One region of the Lysobacter sp. F6437 genome, then DNA from elsewhere that is predicted to be linked to it. Evidence: predicted binding sites of a transcription regulator. Region 1 holds the regulator's gene; the other holds the start of a gene.
The links. Region 1 encodes sigma-54, which starts transcription at its own class of promoters, with help from an activator protein. Its sites were predicted from a motif close to TGGCACGNGCNTTGC; they were not measured.
Positions count from the first base shown of each region.

Region 1 (8,857 bases):
GACAACGCGCTGCCGGTGGCGGTGACGATCGCGACCACGCCCTGCGCCTGCAGCTGGGCGAGCTCGGCGGGCGCGACGTTGTCGGTGACCAGAATCTCGCCGGCGACGCCTTCCATGCCAGCGTCGCGGCGATGCAGGGCGGCATGCACACGGCCGATCACCTGGTCGATGTCGTCCAGCCGGCTGCGGAAGTACGCATCGTCCATGGTGTCGAACACCGAGGCGATGCGGTCGCGTTGCAGCCGCAGCGCGTAGTCGGCGCTGTAGCGGCCGGTCCGGATCAGTTCGTCGAGGCCCTGCAGCAACTCGGGGTCGTCGAGCAGCAGTGCGTGCAGGTCGAGGAACTCGCCGACCTCGCGCGCGAGCGCGCCATGCAGGCGCTCGCGCATGACGTGCATTTCGGTGCGAACGCGGTCGATCGCGTCGTGCAGGCGCTTCAGTTCATCCTCGACCACCGTGGCATCGATGCGTTCCTCGACCACGTCGAGGACATGCGGCAGCCGCACCCGGGCGCGGCCGAGCGCGCTGCCGCGCGACGCCCCGAGCCCGGAAAATTCCTGCCGCATCGGCGCTCCTACTGGTCTTCGTCGAAGCGACGCTCGAACAGGCCGGTGATCGCTTCGGCCACAGCCTCCTCGTCGTCGCCATCGGCCCGCAGCTTGACCACCGTGCCCTGGCCGGCGGCCAGCAGCATCACGCCCATGATGCTCTTGGCGTTGACCTCGCGGCCCTTGGCGATCAGCGTCACGTTGCAGCGGTAGCCCGACAGCAACTGCACCAGCTTGGCGGTGGCGCGCGCATGCAGGCCGAGGCGGTTGGAGACGGTCAGTTCACGTTCGATCATTTGGGGGTCCTTGCTTCCGTCTCAGGCATCGTCCAGCCGCACGCCGTTGCGCGCACCGGCGGCGGCGACCGCCGGCAGTTCGTCCAGCGGCAGCTCGGCGTAGTTCATCACGCGCAGCAGCATCGGCAGGCTCAGTGCCGACACCCGTCGCACCGGCGTGCCCAGTTGCGCGACCCGGGCGGCCAGGTTGCTCGGTGTCGCGCCGTACAGGTCGGTCAGCACCAGCACCCCGTCGCCACCGTCGACCTTGCGCAGGGCGGCGCTGGCACGCGGCAGCCATTCGTCCGGGTCGCCGTCGTACGGCACTTCAAGCGCTTCGGTGCGCAGCGGCAACGCGTCCATCAGGCGGGTCGCCACGCCCACCAGCGCGGTACCGATGCCAAGATGGGTGATGAGGAGGATGCCGACGGCCATCCCGGGAAGTTAACAGACCGGGGCTGATCCCCGGAAGTCGTTGGGCTCAGTCCAGCTCGCGATGGTGCACCGCGACCTCGTCCCAGCCGCGCTCGCGGGCGTGGGCGGCCAACCGCTCGGCCAGGTAGACCGAGCGGTGGCGGCCGCCGCTGCACCCAAAAGCCACGGTGATGTAGCTGCGGGTGGAACCCGATTGCATCCGCGGCAGCCAGGTGTCCAGCAGGTCGCTTATCTGGCCGGCGAATTCCTGCACCTCCGGTTGCGTGTCCAGGTACTCGGCGACCGCCGAATCGCGGCCCGACAACGGCCGCAGGGTCGGGTCCCAGTGCGGATTGGGCAGGCAGCGCGCATCGAACACGAAGTCCGCACCGGCCGGCAGGCCGTGGCGGTAGGCGAACGACTCGAACAGCAGCGACACCGTTCCGTCGTCGCCCAGCCCAAACTCGGTGATGACGTGGCGGCGCATTTGGTGGACGTTGAGGTCGCTGGTGTCCAGTTGGATGTCGGCGAGCTGCCGCAACGGCTTGAGCACCTGCCGTTCCAGCGCGATCGCGTCGGCCAGCGACAGGCCCAGCTGGCTCAGCGGGTGGCGTCGGCGGGTGTCGGCGTAGCGCTTGAGCAGGACGTCGTCGCGGGTATCGAAATAGATCAGCTTCGGGTCCAGTCCCATTTCGCCGACCGCCGACAGCCACGACGGCAGGTTGCCGAGGTCGCTGTGGCTGTTGCGCACGTCGATCCCGACCGCCAGCTTGGCGGCCGTGGCGCCATCCCCCGCGGCGCTGCGCACGAAGTCCGGCAGCAACTCGGCCGGCAGGTTGTCGACGCAGTAATACCCGAGGTCCTCGAAGGTCTTGAGCGCCACCGACTTGCCCGAACCGGACATGCCGCTGACGATTACCAGGGTGGCGTTGGAGGGAGCGTTCGTGGCCATTCAGACTTCGCCGCGTTCAAGGAAGTTGCTGTGCCGTGCGATGAACGCCGCCGCCGGGTCCATGCCTTTCATCCGCAGGCTGTGGAGGCGGGTCGCGGCTTCGGCCAGCACGGCCAGGTTGCGCCCGGGCATCACTGGCAGATGGGTGGTCGGCACGTCGAGGTCGAGTACGCGGCGGGCGCTGTTCTCGCCGGTCAGCCGCTCCAGACCGGTCACGGCCGGGGCATCGTCCGGTTCGTCCGTCGGCCGGGTCAGGTGGATGATCAGGCGCAGGTACTTGTTGTGCTTGACCGCGGTGTCGCCGAACATCTCGCGGATATTGAGAACGCCCAGGCCGCGTACTTCCAGCAGGTCCTGGATCATTTCCGGACAGGTGCCGTCGAGCACGTCGGGGGCGATCTGGGTGAACTCGGGGGCGTCGTCGGCGACCAGCCGGTGACCGCGGCTGATCAGCTCCAGCGCCAGCTCGCTCTTGCCGGCGCCGGCATCGCCGGTGATCAGCACGCCGATCGAGTAGATCTCCATGAACACCCCGTGCAGGGTGATCCGCGGCGCCAGCGTGCGGGCGAGGTGGTACTGCAGGTGGTTCAGCAGCTCGTGCCCGCGCAGCGGCGAACTCCACAGCGGCGTGAGCGATTCCTCGGCGGCCTCGGCGAGGTCGGCGGGGCAGGCCTGGCCCTTGCTGATCACCAGCGCCAGCGGCCGGAACTGCATGATCCTCTCGATCGTTTCCCAGCGGTGGCGCGAGTCCAGCGCATCCAGCCACGCCAGCTCTTCGGTGCCGAGGATCTGCACCTTGTTGGGATAGATCGCGTTGAGGTAGCCGGCCAGCGATGGGCGACGGGCCACGGTCTCGACCGATTCCAGCACACGATCGCGGCCTTCCTGGCCGGCGACCCATTTCAGGTTGAGGCGGTCGCGCTGCTGCTCGAACAGCTCGCCGGCACTGATCCGGGCGTTGCACATCGGCATCGTTTCAGGCCACCGTCGGTCGTTGGGTGCGGATATCGACACCGTCCAGCAGGTAGCGGCCCAGTTCGGCGACGGAGGATGCCGCGCGCAGTCGATCACGGAAGCCGGCGCTGGAAAAATGCTCGGCCAGTTCCGCCAGTTGTTGCAGGTGTTCCTGCAGCGAGTGTTCCGGGATCGCCATGGCGAGCACGAGGTCCACCGGTTCGCCGTCGATAGCGTCGAAATCGACCGGTTCGGCCAGTCGCAGGAAGGCACCCCGGCTCTCGCCAATCCCGGCCACCCGGCCGTGCGGGATCGCCACGCCGTGGCCGATCGCGGTGCTGGCCAACCGCTCGCGCGCCTGCAGGCTCTCGCGGATGGTGGCGCAGGCGGCGTTGCCGCTGGCGTACAGCGGGTCGGCCAGCAACCGGGCCGCGGCGTCGATGACCGAGACGCGGTTGCCCGGCTCGGTCAGGATCGCAATGCGGTCGACGCTCAACAACTCGTGCAACGGCATGGAGGGCTAGCCGAATTCGCCGCTGCGGGCGAGGCTCTCGCCGCGGTTGTGGGCGATCTGCTTTTCCTTGTGTTTCATCAGCAGGCGGTCGAGCTTGTCAGCGAGCAGGTCGATCGCGGCGTACATGTCGATCGCGGTGGCATCGGCATGCAGGGTGCCTCCGGCAAGGTTGACGGTCGCCTCGGCGCGGTGGTTCGGCTTGTCGAGGCTGAGCTGGGCACGGACGTCGAACGGCTGGTCGAAATGGCGTCCAAGCCGCTCGAGCTTGGTTTCCACGTAGTCGCGCAGGGCGGCAGTGACTTCGACATGCTGGCCGTGGGTTTCGATACGCATCGGAGACCTCCTACGTCGCGACTTGGGCCTCCAGCATAGCCCAGCCCGGTGTGAATGGCGGGCGGTCGACGACCGGCGTCACGCCATGCGTACACGGTCCTGTGAAGACGCGATTCCCATCGCTTCGCGGTACTTCGCCACGGTGCGGCGGGCAACCGGGATGCCGGTCGCTTTCAGGCTTTCGGCCAGGCGCGCGTCGGACAGCGGTTTGCGGGGATTTTCCGCTTCGATCAACTGGCGCAGCATCGACTGGATCGCGGTGCTGGAGGCCTCTCCGCCACCGCCGGTATCGATGCCGGACGCGAAGAAACCGCGCAGCGGGATGGTTCCGCGCGGGGTGCGCGCGTATTTGCGCGCGATCGCGCGCGACACCGTGGATTCGTGCAGGCCGATTTCCGCGGCGACCTCGCGCAGGGTCAGCGGCCGCAGCGCGCTGTCGCCGAATTCGAGGAAGCCTGCCTGCTGGCGCAGCAGGCAGCGGGTGACCTTCAACAAGGTGTCGCCGCGTGCCTCCAGGCTCTTGAGCAGCCACCGGGCCTCCTGCAGGTGGCCCTTGAGGTAGCTGGCGTCGGACGCGCTGGCGTGGCGGATCATGCCTTCGTAACCGCGGTGGATGCTCACCCGCGGGCGCATGCTGTCCGACAACGCGACCCGCCACAGGCCATGCTGGCGCCAGATGACCACGTCCGGGGCGACGTAGGTGTCGGTCGCGATCGCGCCGATCTGGGCGCCGGGGCGGGGGTCGAGCGAGCGCAGCAACTGGACGGCGGTGTCGACCTCGGTTTCGTCGAGCTTCATCTCGCTGGCCAGGCCGCTGACCCCGATCCGCGGCAGCCGCTCCAGCGGTCCGTTGGCGAGTTTCCAGGCCAGGTCCCGGCCCGGGGTGTCGGTGGGCAGTTGCTCCAGTTGCAACCGCAGGCATTCGGCCAGGTCGCGCGCGCCGACGCCGACCGGGTCGAAGCGCTGGATCTGGCACAGCGCCGTCTGGATTTCCTCGCTGCCGGCGTGGAGTTCGGCCTCGAGGCCGGCGGCGATCGATTCCAGCGGTTCGCGCAGGTAGCCGTTGTCGTCGATCGATTCGATGAGGGCGACCGCGATCTGGCGATCACGCGGTGACAGCGGGCTCAGGTGCAGTTGCCACAACAGGTGGTCGTGCAGGGTCTCGGCCTCGGCTACCTGTTCGGCTGCCGAGCCTTCGTCACCCGGGTCGCCGGGACCGACGCGCTGGTACCAGGTCTCGCCGTCGTTGGCACCCCAGTCCGCCTCGGGCGGGGGCGGGGTGTCGAGGCTGGAGTCCTGCGCATGGCCATCGCCATTCGACACTGCGTCTTCGGTGCGGTCACTGCTGATCGCGGTTTCCGTCCAGTCCAGCAGCGGGTTGCTTTCCACCGCATTGACCAGCTCGGCCTCCAGCTCGATCGCCGACATCTGCAGCAGGCGGATCGCCTGTTGCAGCTGCGGGGTCATCACCAGGTGTTGGCTGAGGGAGGTTTGGAGACGGGGCTTCATGATGGATTGCAAACGCGACCTGGCGAATCCGACGGCCGTTGCGTTGCATCATCACTACAGGCGGAAGGTTTCGCCCAGGTAGACGCGACGCACGTCGGGGTTGGCAAGCAGCGCGTCCGGAGCCCCCTGCGCGAGCACGCCGCCTTCGTTGAGGATATACGCACGGTCGCAGATACCCAAGGTCTCGCGGACGTTGTGGTCGGTGATCAGCACGCCGATGCCGCGATTCTTGAGGTGGCGCACGATTCGCTGGATTTCCCCGACCGAAATCGGGTCGACGCCGGCGAACGGTTCGTCGAGCAGCATCAGCCGCGGCTTGCTGGCCAGCGCACGGGCGATCTCGACCCGGCGTCGCTCGCCGCCGGACAGGCTTGCGCCCAACTGGTCGGCGACGTGGGTGACCTGCAGTTCGTCCATCAACGCGGCCAGTTCGCGCTCGCGGCCGGCCTTGTCGAGGTCGTCGCGCAATTCCAGCACCACCCGCAGGTTGTCGGCGACGCTGAGCTTGCGGAACACCGACGGCTCCTGCGGCAGGTAGCCGACGCCGTACTTGGAGCGCACGTACATCGGGTCGCCGGTGATGTCCTTGCCGTCGAGCGTGATCTGCCCGGCATCGGCCGGGACCAGGCCGACGATCATGTAGAAGCAGGTGGTCTTGCCGGCGCCGTTGGGGCCGAGCAGGCCGACCACTTCGCCGGCGTCGAGGGTCAGCCCGAAATCACGCACGATCTCGCGCGAGCGGTAGGCCTTGCGCAGGCCCTGGGCGACCAGCATCAGCCGCCCTCCGCGGGCGGTTCGGCGTCGTTGTCGGCGGGTTCGGCCGGCTCTTCACTGGCATCCGCATCCGCATCCGCATCCGCATCCGCACCGGCATCCGCATTCTTCGGCATGATCCGCATGTTGACCCGGCCGTTGCCTTCGCCACCGCTGGTGACCTGGCCGCTGGCCATGTTGTAGACCACGCGCTCGCCGCTGAGGGTGCCGCGTGGCTGCTTGATGCTCACGCTGCCGGTGAACACCACGGTTTCGTTGTTGACGTTGTAGTCGATCTTGTTGGCGACGGCGTTCATCGGCGTGCCGTCGTCGAGTTGCTGCTTCAACCGCGCCGGGCTGCCGTTGAACACCACCCGCGAGATCTCGCCGCCGCGGGTGCTGATCTCGGCGCGGCTGGCTTCGGCGTGCAGGGTGCCCTGGTCGATCGTTACGCCGCCCGACAACACGGTCGGGGTGGCGTCGTCGAGGCTGCCGACCTGCTTGCCGGCGTTGACGTCCATCGGCTTGTCGCGGTCGGACTTGCGCGCCATTGCCAGCGGGCTGGCGACGATCGCGATGGCGACGATCATCCAGCCGGCAAGTCGCCGCAGGGTGGCGCGTTGGGGGAAGTTGTCAGGGGACATAGCGGGAGCGGACCTCGGACTGGAGGGTGTACTGCTTGCTGGCCAGGTTCACCTCGAGACCATTGCCGCGAAGTATAGAGCCGGGCCGATTAATGGTGACCGCGACGGGCGAGGTCACCCGGTCGTCCTCGGGGAAGACGTTCAGCTGTTCGGTGTTGATCGTCACCTTGGGCTCGGTGCGGCCGTCGCTCTCGGCCCTGACCTTGCCGTTGAGGCGCAGCTCGTCACCCTCGGCGCTGACCCAGCCGCGCCTGGCCCGCACTTCCCAGGCATCGCCCTCGCCACCGCGCGGCGGGATCAGGAACAGCGGCGTCGCGATCTCCATCGTCTCGGTGGCCGGGTCGCGGGCGAGTTCCGGCGCGCGCAGGGTGAACGACTCCCGGCCCTGCGCATCCAGCGCGACCAGCTCGAAGTCGCGCAGCACGTAATCGGGCCGGCCACCGGCGGCCATCGCCTCCTCGGCCGGCGCGCTGCGCTTGGACCACAGCGACCAGCCACTGATCGCGGCCACCGCCAGCAACACCAGCGAGACCATCAGGCGCCAGCTCACATCGGGCAGTCTCATGCGGTGCCCTCGACCCGCGCACCCTCGATCCGGGAGACGTCATCCAGCAACGCATCGGCGCGACCCTGCGCCGCCAGCAGCAGATCGCAGAATTCCCGGACGGCGCCCTGTCCGGCCGCGGCGGCAGTGCGCCAGTGGACACGTTCGCGCACCCAGGGATGGGCGCTGGATGGCGCTGCGGCAAAGCCCACCTGCAACATCACCCGCAGGTCGGGCAGGTCGTCGCCCATGAACGAGACCTCGTCCATGCCGATGCCGAGCCGCGCGGCGATTTCGCCGACGCGCGCCAGCTTGTCCTTGACCGCGGTATGTACTTCGGTCAGTCCCAGCTCGGCGGCGCGGTGCTGGACGATGCTGCTCTCGCGCGCGGTGATGAAGGCGACCTCGATCCCCGCCTTGCGCAGCAGCACCAGGCCCAGGCCGTCGTGCACGTGGAAGGCTTTGGTCTCGCGTCCTTCGCTGTCGAACATCAGGCGCCCGTCGGTCAGGGTGCCGTCGACGTCGAAGCAGGCCAGCCGCACCCGCGAGGCGCGCTCGCGGACGCCGGCGGGATAGTCGTTGTGGTGCTGGTAGGGCATCGCTCAGACCACCCGCGCGCGCAGCAGATCGTGGATGTTGAGCGCGCCGACCACGCGCTGTTCGCGATCGACCACCAGCAGGCCGCCGATCTTGTGCGCCTCCATCAGCTGCGCCGCCTCGACCGCGAGCGCCTCGGAGTCGATGGTCTTCGGCGAGCGGGTCATCACCGCATCGATGCGGGTGGTGCGCAGGTCGACGTTGCGGTCGTCGAGGCTGCGGCGCAGGTCGCCGTCGGTGTACAGGCCAAGCAATTTTCCATCGGGCTCGACGATCGCGGTCATGCCCAGCCGCTTGCGGCTCATCTCGACCAGCGCTTCGCTGACGGTGGCAGCGGGACCGACCCGCGGCACGTCGTCGCCGCCGTGCATGATGTCGGCGATGTGCAGCAGCAGGCGGCGGCCGAGCGCACCGGCCGGGTGCGAGCGGGCGAAGTCGTCGGCGGTGAAGCCGCGCGCCTCCATCAACGCGACCGCCAGTGCGTCACCCATCGCCAGCGACGCGGTGGTGCTGGAGGTCGGGGCGAGGTCGATCGGGCAGGCTTCGGCGGGCACGCTGACGTCGAGGTGCACGTCGGCCGCGTGGGCCAGGGTCGAGGTCGGGCGGCCGGTCATCGTGATCAGCTTGTTGCCCTGCCGCTTGAGCACCGGCAGCAGCATCAGCACCTCGTCGCTCTCGCCCGAGTACGACAACGCGATGACGACGTCAGCGTCGGTGATCATGCCCAGGTCGCCGTGGCCGGCCTCGCCCGGGTGCACGTAGAAGCTCGGGGTGCCGGTCGAGGCCAGGGTCGCGGCGATCTTGCGGGCGACGTGGCCGG
Region 1 is NZ_JBQWRB010000004.1:7,792-16,648, forward strand. Features, by position in the region: gene ptsP (phosphoenolpyruvate--protein phosphotransferase) at 1-566, opposite strand, end outside; gene ACT9F5_RS11645 (HPr family phosphocarrier protein) at 575-844, opposite strand; gene ACT9F5_RS11650 (PTS sugar transporter subunit IIA) at 866-1,258, opposite strand; gene rapZ (RNase adapter RapZ) at 1,305-2,189, opposite strand; gene hprK (HPr(Ser) kinase/phosphatase) at 2,190-3,155, opposite strand; gene ACT9F5_RS11665 (PTS sugar transporter subunit IIA) at 3,166-3,657, opposite strand; gene hpf (ribosome hibernation-promoting factor, HPF/YfiA family) at 3,664-3,990, opposite strand; gene ACT9F5_RS11675 (RNA polymerase factor sigma-54) at 4,069-5,499, opposite strand; gene lptB (LPS export ABC transporter ATP-binding protein) at 5,554-6,273, opposite strand; gene lptA (lipopolysaccharide transport periplasmic protein LptA) at 6,273-6,896, opposite strand; gene lptC (LPS export ABC transporter periplasmic protein LptC) at 6,886-7,461, opposite strand; gene ACT9F5_RS11695 (KdsC family phosphatase) at 7,458-8,039, opposite strand; gene ACT9F5_RS11700 (KpsF/GutQ family sugar-phosphate isomerase) at 8,043-8,857, opposite strand, start outside.

Region 2 (8,857 bases), on a different contig from region 1:
TCGACACGTTCACCGTCGATCACCCGGCCGTGCGACAGCGGCATCAGCAGCAACACCACCGGCAGGTCGACCAGCAGGTGCCAGGCCAGCATCGGCACGCGGTAGAGATAGCGGAAACTACGTGCCAGCGGCGCATTCATCATCGCGATCATACCGAAGCACGGTAACGGTGAACGAGTCGACCGGCAGGCAACGGCTACAATCGCGGGCTGTCATCGAACCCCGAGCTTTCCATGCACGAACCGATCATCGACGCCCTGCGCCGCGGCGCTGCCGACGAGGCCCTGGCCGCCGCCCGCGAGGCCGTTGCCGCCGAGCCGCAGGACCCGACTTCGCAACGCCTGCTGGCCAGCGCGCTGCGGTTGTCGGGCGACCGTGAAGGCGCGATCGCGGCGATCGACCACGCCATTGCGCTGGCGCCGGACGACGCCAACCTGCACCTCGAACGCGCCGGCCTGTTGTTGAAAGAGCGTCAGCTCGACGAGGCCGAGGCCGCGCTCGCCCGCAGCATCGGGCTCGACCCCAACCAGTTCCCCGCGTACATCGTTCAGGCCCAGCTCGCGCTGGGTCGCGGTGAGCTCGACGAAGCCGAGCGGCTGACCCGCACCGGTGCCCGGATTGCCCCGGAACACCCGCAGGTCGCCGCGCTGGAAGGCACCCTCGCGCTGCGTCGCGGCGACGCGGACCGCGCGCTGGCGATCCTCAGCCAAGCCTCCGAGCGTTTCCCCGGCGAGCCGACCCTGCGCCATGCGCTGGGCTTTGCGTATCTCGCCAAGGGCCACCTCGCGTTCGCCGAGCAGGCGTTCCGCAAGTTGCTCGAAGGCCAGCCGGACTCGCTGTCGCTGCGCGCGCTGATCGCCGACCTGTTGCGCCGGCAGGGCCGCCCCGGCGAGGCCGCCGACGAACTCGCGCCGCTGCTCGACAATCCCGCCGCGACCGCGGCGCTGCGCCGCACCGTCGGCGAAATGCAACTGCAGGCCGGCCGCAACGAGCAGGCCCGCGACCTGCTGGTCGATGCCGTCACGGCCCAGCCCGATGACCGCCGCGCGGTCGCGGCGCTGGTCGAGGCCTGGCAGCGGCTCAACGACACCGACGGCGCGCGCGGCCGCCTGGACCAGTTGCTCGCCGCGCATCCGCAGGCCGTTGCCCTGTGGCACGCGCGGCTGGCGTTCGAGGAGTTCGCCGGCGACGGCGCCCGCGCCGTGCTCGCGCGCTGGCAGGAAGCGATGCCCGGTTTCGTGCCGGCGCTTGAGGCTCAGATCGCCCTGCACGATGCCCACGACGAGGCCGACCAGGCCGAGGCGGTGGCGCGCCGGATACTCGAGCTGCAACCCGGCCACGCCCGCGCCGAGCTGCGCGTCATCGATGCCGAACTCAAGCGTGATCCCGACGAGGCGATCAACCATGTCGAGCGGCTGCTGGCGGGCGCCGATGGCGAGGCGGCCAAACGCAACCTGCGCCAACTGATGGGCCGCACCCTCGACATTGCCGGCCAGCCCGACGCGGCCGCCGCGACCTGGGCCGAGTTGCACGCCGAAGTGGTGCCGCAGCGGCTGCCGTTGCCGCAACCCAGCGCGCCGCGCAAGGAGTGGCCGGAACAGGCCGTGCTCGACCAGCCTGCCGCCGCAGTGGTGCTGTTGTGGGGCGCGCCGGGCTCGCTGGTCGAGCGTGTCGCCGCCACCCTCGCAAACGCCGGTGCCCCGGTGCGGGCCGATCGTTTTGGCGCGCAGCCGCCGGTCGACCTGTTCCAGCGCTACCTGACCATCGACGCGCTGGCCGGTGGTTCCGCCGACCCGGCCGCGCTGGTCGCCGAATGGCGCGCGGCGCTGCCCGCGCGCGGGGTCAAGGACGGCCAGGTGTTCGACTGGCTGCTGTGGTGGGACAACGCCGCACTGCTCGCGCTGCGTCCGCACCTGCCCGAGGCACTGCTGCTGGTGGTGCTGCGCGACCCACGCGACATGCTGCTGGACTGGCTCGCGTTCGGCGCCCCGGCGCCGTTCGCGCTGGAGACCCCGGAAGCCGGCGCGCAGTGGCTGGCGCAGGTGCTGGGCCAGGTCGCCGACCTGCACGAACACGACCTGCTGCCGCACCGCCTGCTGCGGATGGACGGCATTGCCGAGGATCCCGCCGCGATCGCCACCGCGCTTGCCGGCGCCCTGCAGACCCGCCTGCCTGCCCCTCCGCCCCAGGCCATGGGCCCCAGCCGCTTCCCCGCCGGCCACTGGCGTGCCTTCGCCGAGCCGCTGGGCGAAGCGTTCAAATTGCTGGCACCGGTCGCGCGCCGGCTGGGCTACGCCGAGGACTGATGCCACCCGGGCACCGCGCGTTTGCCCTGTGTAGGAGCGACGTAAGTCGCGAATGCACGGCGATCCCGGGTATCAGTGAAATCGCGACTGACGTCGCTCCTGCAGGGAAGCGGCATAAGGCGGCTCGGGCATCCGCTGCGACGCCAACCCCGCATCTGGCAGACTCCGTGGATCCCACACGGAGCCTCCCGATGCGCATCCACAGCGACAGTTTCGATCACCGCGGCGCGATCCCGGCCGAGTTCGCGCTCGGCGTGCGCGATGCGGACGGCGCGGTCGGCTTCGGCCGCAACCGCAATCCGCAGCTGGTCTGGGACGACGTGCCCGCCGGCACCCGCTCGTTCGCTCTGCTGTGCGTCGACACCGACGCGCCGACCGTCGCCGAGATGGTCAACAAGGACGGCGTCGAGATCCCGGTGTCGCAGCCGCGCACCGAGTTCTGCCACTGGGCGATGGTCGACCTCCCCGCCGACCTGCGCACGATTCCGGCCGGCAGCTGCAGCGACGGCGTCACCAAACACGGCAAGCGCGACCCCGCCGGCCCGGCCGGTGCGCGACAGGGACTGAACGACTACACCGGATGGTTCGCCGGCGATGACGCGCTGGCAGGCGACTGGTTCGGCTTCGATGGCCCGTTCCCGCCGCCCAACGACCTGCGCGAGCACCGCTACTTCTTCCGGCTGTTCGCGCTCGACGTCGACCGTCTCGACGTGCCGGACCGCTTCACCGCCGCCGACGTGATGCGCGCGATCCATGGCCACGTGCTCGCCGAAGCGCTGGTGCACGGCACCTACTCGCTGCATCCGGCAGTCGCACGCTGAGCCGGCGTGCCGGTCCAGCGGCGACGCGACGCGCGCCTCATTCCGCCGGCGCGATCTCCGACTCGACCACCATGTCGAGCACGTAGGCGATCGACGAGGCATCCGCCGGCGCGGGATCACGCTTGAACTTCTTCAACCGCAACACCTTGCGCTCGCCGGCGACGAACTCGAAGCCCTCGATCTCCTCGTACAGCGGTTGCCACTCGCCCGGTGGCGACTGCTTGACGCCGTTGTCGCCGTAGCGGATCTCGCGCACCTGCAAACACTGGTGGTCGGGGATCAGCGGGTGGTTGCAGGCGACGCGTTGCGGCGCGACCTCCAGGAACACGGTCTCGCCGGGGCCGCCATAACGCGTCTCGGCGGTGGCCTCGCCGATCCAGGTCGAGCTGCCGCCATCGGCCGACTCCAGCTTCAGCCGCGGAGGTGCGGTCTCCTCGATCCGCGGCAGCAGCGGCTGCGCCAGAAGCGCGCTGATCGCCTGGTCGGCCTGCATCAGCGCCTCGTCGCAGGCCATCATCGTCGAGTTCAACCGGCCGACCTGCAGCCGGCCCTGCGCATCGACCTCGTAGCTGCCGCCAATCCGGTTGCAGCCGCCGGACACGCCGACATTGCGGTCCTTGAACTCCAGCGTGAGCGGCCGGTCATCGGCCGGGAACAGCGCGTCGATGCGCTGGCCGTCGGCGTCGGTCGCCGCGCTCAGGTGCCACTTCTGGCCGCCGAGCATGTGGGACCCCGGACCGGGACCGGCGGTGTCGTTACTCGCCGGTGGCGGCATCCGTGCCGTTGGCTCGGACGTCGGTGTGCGGTCGCCGCCCGCGCAGGCGGCAAGCGCCAGCGGCAGCAACAGGGCCAGCGTGGCGCTGGAGGTGCGGTGGATGTTCATCGGGCAAATGTCCATGGAATCCGGGAAACCCATGGAAACGCACCAACCGTGCAGATGGGGTTACGCCTCAGTTGCCGGCCGGCAACCACAGCAGCAACGCCAACCCCAGCGCCAGCCGGTACACCGCGAACGCGGTGAAGCGATGGCTCTGGATGTAGCGCAGCAGCCACTTCACCGCGATGAACGCGGTCACCGCGGAGGCCACGAACGCCACCGACAACTCGGTCCAGTCGACCGTGCCGAGGCCGCCGTCGAGGTAAAGCTCCAGCACCTCGTAACCGGTCGCGGCGAACATCGTCGGGATGCCGACCAGGAACGCGAATTCGGTCGCCGCGGCGCGGTTGGTGGTGCCCGCCAGCAGCGCCACGAAGATCGTCGCGGCCGAGCGCGAGGTGCCGGGGAACACCCCGGCCACGACCTGCGCGATGCCGACCAGCACCGCCACCGTCCAGCTGATCGCGGTGCGCTCGCCGAGCTTTTCCGCACGGCGCGCGGCCAAGTGTTCGGCGACCAGCATCCATACCGCGCCGATCACCAGCGCCCACGCGATCGGCGCGATCGCGGTCGGCAACTCCCAGCCCAGCGCCTTGACCAACAGGCCGCCCACCGCGGTCACCGCAAACGCCGCCAGCAGCTTGAACGCGTAGTCGCGCGATTGCGCCGGCGTCGCGGTGATCCCCAGCGGGTCGTACTCCGCCGGCGCGTCGTGGCCGGCGAACGCGACCGCCATGCCCCACAACCGCTTGCGGTAGATCAGCACCACCGCGCCGATCGCGCCGGCCTGGATCGCGATGTTGAACAGCGCGCTGCGCGCACCGAGCCAGTGCTGGGCGATCAGCAGGTGCCCGGTGCTGGAAATCGGCAGGAATTCGGTGATGCCTTCGATGATGCCGAGCAACAGCGCGGCGAGCAGGTCGGTCATGGAGACGGGGCCGGATGGGGACAGGTGCGGGAGTCGTTGGCGCAGAATACCCGGTCACCGGCTCGCACCGGAATGGTGCGACCACGGGTCCGTCGCACCAACAGAGGGCAATTATCTCAACCAGATCCCAGCGGGTCGAGTAAAATCAACAGCTTGTGTTCGATGAAACTTGGCACGACGCTTGCTCTGAAGCAAAGCAGTGTCCTTCCTTCCCGCCAGCGAGCCCGCCATGTCCATCGAGAACGTCGAAAAACTCATCCGCGACCACAAGGTCGAATTCGTCGACCTGCGCTTTGCCGACATGCGCGGCGTGCAGCACCACGTGACCTTCCCGGCCTCGATCGTCGAGCCGGCGCTGTTCGAGGACGGCAAGATGTTCGACGGCAGCTCGATCGGCGGCTGGCGCGGGATCCACCAGTCCGACATGGTGCTGCTGCCCGACCCCTCGACCGCGATCCTGGACCCGTTCACCGCCGACCCGACCCTGATCCTGGTCTGCGACATCCTCGACCCGACCACGATGCAGGCCTACACCCGCGACCCGCGCGGCATCGCCAAGCGCGCCGAGGCCTACCTCAAGTCCAGCGGCATCGCCGAGCAGGCGTTCTTCGGCCCCGAGCCCGAGTTCTTCATCTTCGACTCGGTTCGCTACGCCAACGACATGGGCCACACCTTCTACCACGTCGATTCCGAGGAGGCGGCGTGGAACTCCGGCCGCGAGTACGAAGGCGGCAACACCGGCTACCGCCCGGGCGTGAAGGGCGGCTACTTCCCGGTCGCGCCGCTGGATTCGCTGCACGACATCCGCGCCGAGATGTGCAAGACGCTGGAAGCGGTCGGCATCGAAGTCGAGGTCCACCACCACGAGGTCGCCAACGCCGGCCAGTGCGAGATCGGCACCAAGTTCAACTCGCTGACCAAGAAGGCCGACGAGCTGCTGACGATGAAGTACGTCATCAAGAACGTCGCCCACCGCAACGGCAAGACCGCGACTTTCATGCCGAAACCCCTCGTCGGTGACAACGGCAGCGGCATGCACGTGCACCAGTCGCTGGCCAAGGGCGGGGTCAACCTGTTCTCCGGCGACGGCTACGGCGGCCTGAGCCAGATGGCGCTGTGGTACATCGGCGGCGTGTTCAAACACGCGCGCGCGATCAACGCCTTCGCCAACTCCAGCACCAACTCCTACAAGCGGCTGGTGCCCGGCTTCGAGGCGCCGGTGATGTTGGCGTACTCGGCCTCCAACCGCTCCGCGAGCTGCCGCATCCCGTACGTCTCCAACCCGAAGGCGCGCCGCATCGAGTTCCGCTTCCCGGACCCGATGAACTCCGGCTACCTGATCTTCGCCGCGTTGATGATGGCCGGCCTCGACGGCATCAAGAACCAGATCGACCCGGGCGCGCCGTCCGACAAGGACCTGTACGACCTGCCGCCGGAAGAAGAGAAGAACATCCCGACCGTTTGCCACAGCCTCGACCAGGCGCTGGAAGCACTGGATGCGGACCGCGACTTCCTCAAGGCCGGCGGCGTGTTCACCGACGACTTCATCGACGCCTACATCGGTCTGAAGATGAAGGAAGTCACCGCGTTCCGCGCCGCGACGCATCCGCTTGAGTACCAGATGTACTACGCGATCTAGTCCCCGACTGATCTCGCGATCCATGCAACGGCCCGGAATTTCCGGGCCGTTGTTGTTTGTGTCGGCTTCGGAGGGAGGCGGGGCCTTGGCCGGGGCGGGCCGACCGGTTCGGTCGACCATCCTTGGCCGACTCACCGGCCGCGGCCATCCATGGCCGCTTCGGCCCGCCCCAGCCAAGACCCCGCGTCGCGCGTGTGGTGTATGGCGTTGATGCACGGCATACCAGCCACTTCCGGCACCTTGTAGGAGCGACGTAAGTCGCGACTCTCTGACCCCTCGTCTGTCGATCGACACGCTTCCCCGTAACCCACCCCAATAGCCCACCGTCAAACCTTCACGACCCGTTTCGACCCCCCACGGCAGGCTCCTCGACGGGGTCTCCGTCGAAGGAACATGCACTCGCGATGCCACCGCGCGAAACCACAGCCGACACGGCCCGGCTTCGGATGCGACGGATAACGCACCGCTTTTGTGCGGGCGGCGTTGCGTTGGTCGTCCTGACCGGCTGCGGCGGCGCCTCCTCGACACTCGACCCCGCCGGCGTCGAAGCGGCCACCATCGCCCGCCTGTTCTGGCTGATGGCGATCGGTGCCGGCGTCGTCTGGTTGGTGGTGGTCGCCATCGCGCTGCATGCCGGCCGCCGGCGCGATGACCCGCCCGACCGCCGCCGCGCGCACCGCTGGCTGATCGTGGGTGGCGGCGTGATCATCCCCACCGTCGTGCTCGGCGCACTGCTGGTGCACGGGCTGATACTGATGCCGCAACTGCGCGAACCCGCACCACACGATGGCCTGCGCATCGCGGTATCGGGCGAGCAATGGTGGTGGCGCGTGACCTACCGGCCCGACGATGCGGCGCCGGTGGTGCTGGCCAACGAGATCCGCCTGCCGGTCGGCCAGCGCGTCGAGTTCGTCCTGACCAGCCCCGACGTGATCCATTCGTTCTGGATTCCCTCGCTCGGCGGCAAGCTCGACATGATCCCCGGCCGTACCACCACGCTGGTGCTGGAGCCGACCCGCACCGGCACCTTCCATGGCGCCTGCGCCGAGTACTGCGGCACCTCGCACGCGTTCATGCAATTGGCGGTGGTGGTGATGGAACCCGAGCCGTTCGCACGCTGGCTGCAGCACCAGGCCGCACCCGCCGCATCGCCATCCGACCCGATTGCACGTCGCGGGGAAAGCGCGTTCCAGAGCACCGGTTGCGGTGCCTGCCACAGCGTCCGCGGCACCGCGGCTGCCGGGGTGGTCGGCCCCGACCTGACCCACGTCGGCAGCCGCCTGCGCCTCGCGGCCGGCACCTTGCCCAACGACGCCGCCGGTTTCCAGCGCTGGATCGCCGATACCCACAGCGTGAAACCGGAAGCGCCGATGCCCGAGTTCGGGATGCTGCCCGAGGCCGAACTGCACGCGATCGCGAGCTACCTGGAGGGTCTGCAATGACCGGCGATCCCGCACAGGCCGCGCGCCTCGAAGAAACCTGGAAAACCCCGACCGGCTGGCGCTACTGGTCGTCGGTCAACAACAGCCAGGTGGGCGCGTGGTACACGGCTACCGCAATCACGTTCTTCCTGTTCGCCGGCGTGCTGGCGCTGCTGATGCGCGTGCAGCTGGCGCTGCCGGACAACGACTTCGTCAGCGCCACCACCTACAACCAGCTGTTCTCGCTGCACGGCTCGGTGATGATGTTCCTGTTCGCGGTGCCGATCTTCGAGGCGTTCTCGATCCTGATCCTGCCGACGCTGCTCGGTGCGCGCGAGCTGCCGTTCCCGCGGTTGTCGGCCTACGGGTTCTGGTGCTTCCTGATCGGCGGCGTGTTCGTCTGCGGCTCGATCTTCTTCGACGCCGCGCCGCAGGGCGGCTGGTTCATGTACCCGCCGTTGACCACCGAGTACCAGGACGGGCTCGGCGCCGACATCTGGCTGCTCGGGTTGAGTTTCATCGAGGTCGCGTCGATCGCGGCCGCGGTCGAGCTGATCGTCGGCGTGCTCAAGACCCGACCACCGGGCATGCGGATCAACCTGATGCCGCTGTACGCGTGGTACATCCTGGTGGTCGGGGCGATGATCCTGTTCGCATTCCCGCCGCTGATCGCCGGCGATCTGATGTTCGAGGCACAGCGCCTGCTCGACTGGCCGTTCTTCGACCCGGCGCGCGGCGGCGACCCGTTGTTGTGGCAGCACCTGTTCTGGATCTTCGGCCACCCGGAGGTCTACATCATCTTCCTGCCGGCGATCGCGCTGGTCGCGATGATCGTGCCGACGTTCGCGCGGCGCCCGATCGTCGG
Region 2 is NZ_JBQWRB010000002.1:307,366-316,222, forward strand. Features, by position in the region: gene ACT9F5_RS09930 (1-acyl-sn-glycerol-3-phosphate acyltransferase) at 1-140, opposite strand, end outside; gene ACT9F5_RS09935 (tetratricopeptide repeat protein) at 234-2,306, shown strand; gene ACT9F5_RS09940 (YbhB/YbcL family Raf kinase inhibitor-like protein) at 2,498-3,127, shown strand; gene ACT9F5_RS09945 (DUF4377 domain-containing protein) at 3,165-4,010, opposite strand; gene ACT9F5_RS09950 (undecaprenyl-diphosphate phosphatase) at 4,078-4,932, opposite strand; gene glnA (type I glutamate--ammonia ligase) at 5,162-6,571, shown strand; gene coxB (cytochrome c oxidase subunit II) at 7,060-8,013, shown strand; gene ctaD (cytochrome c oxidase subunit I) at 8,010-8,857, shown strand, end outside.
Region 2: glnA (type I glutamate--ammonia ligase) is a predicted target of sigma-54. The motif match lies at 5,103-5,117, and genes of this name have one in related genera.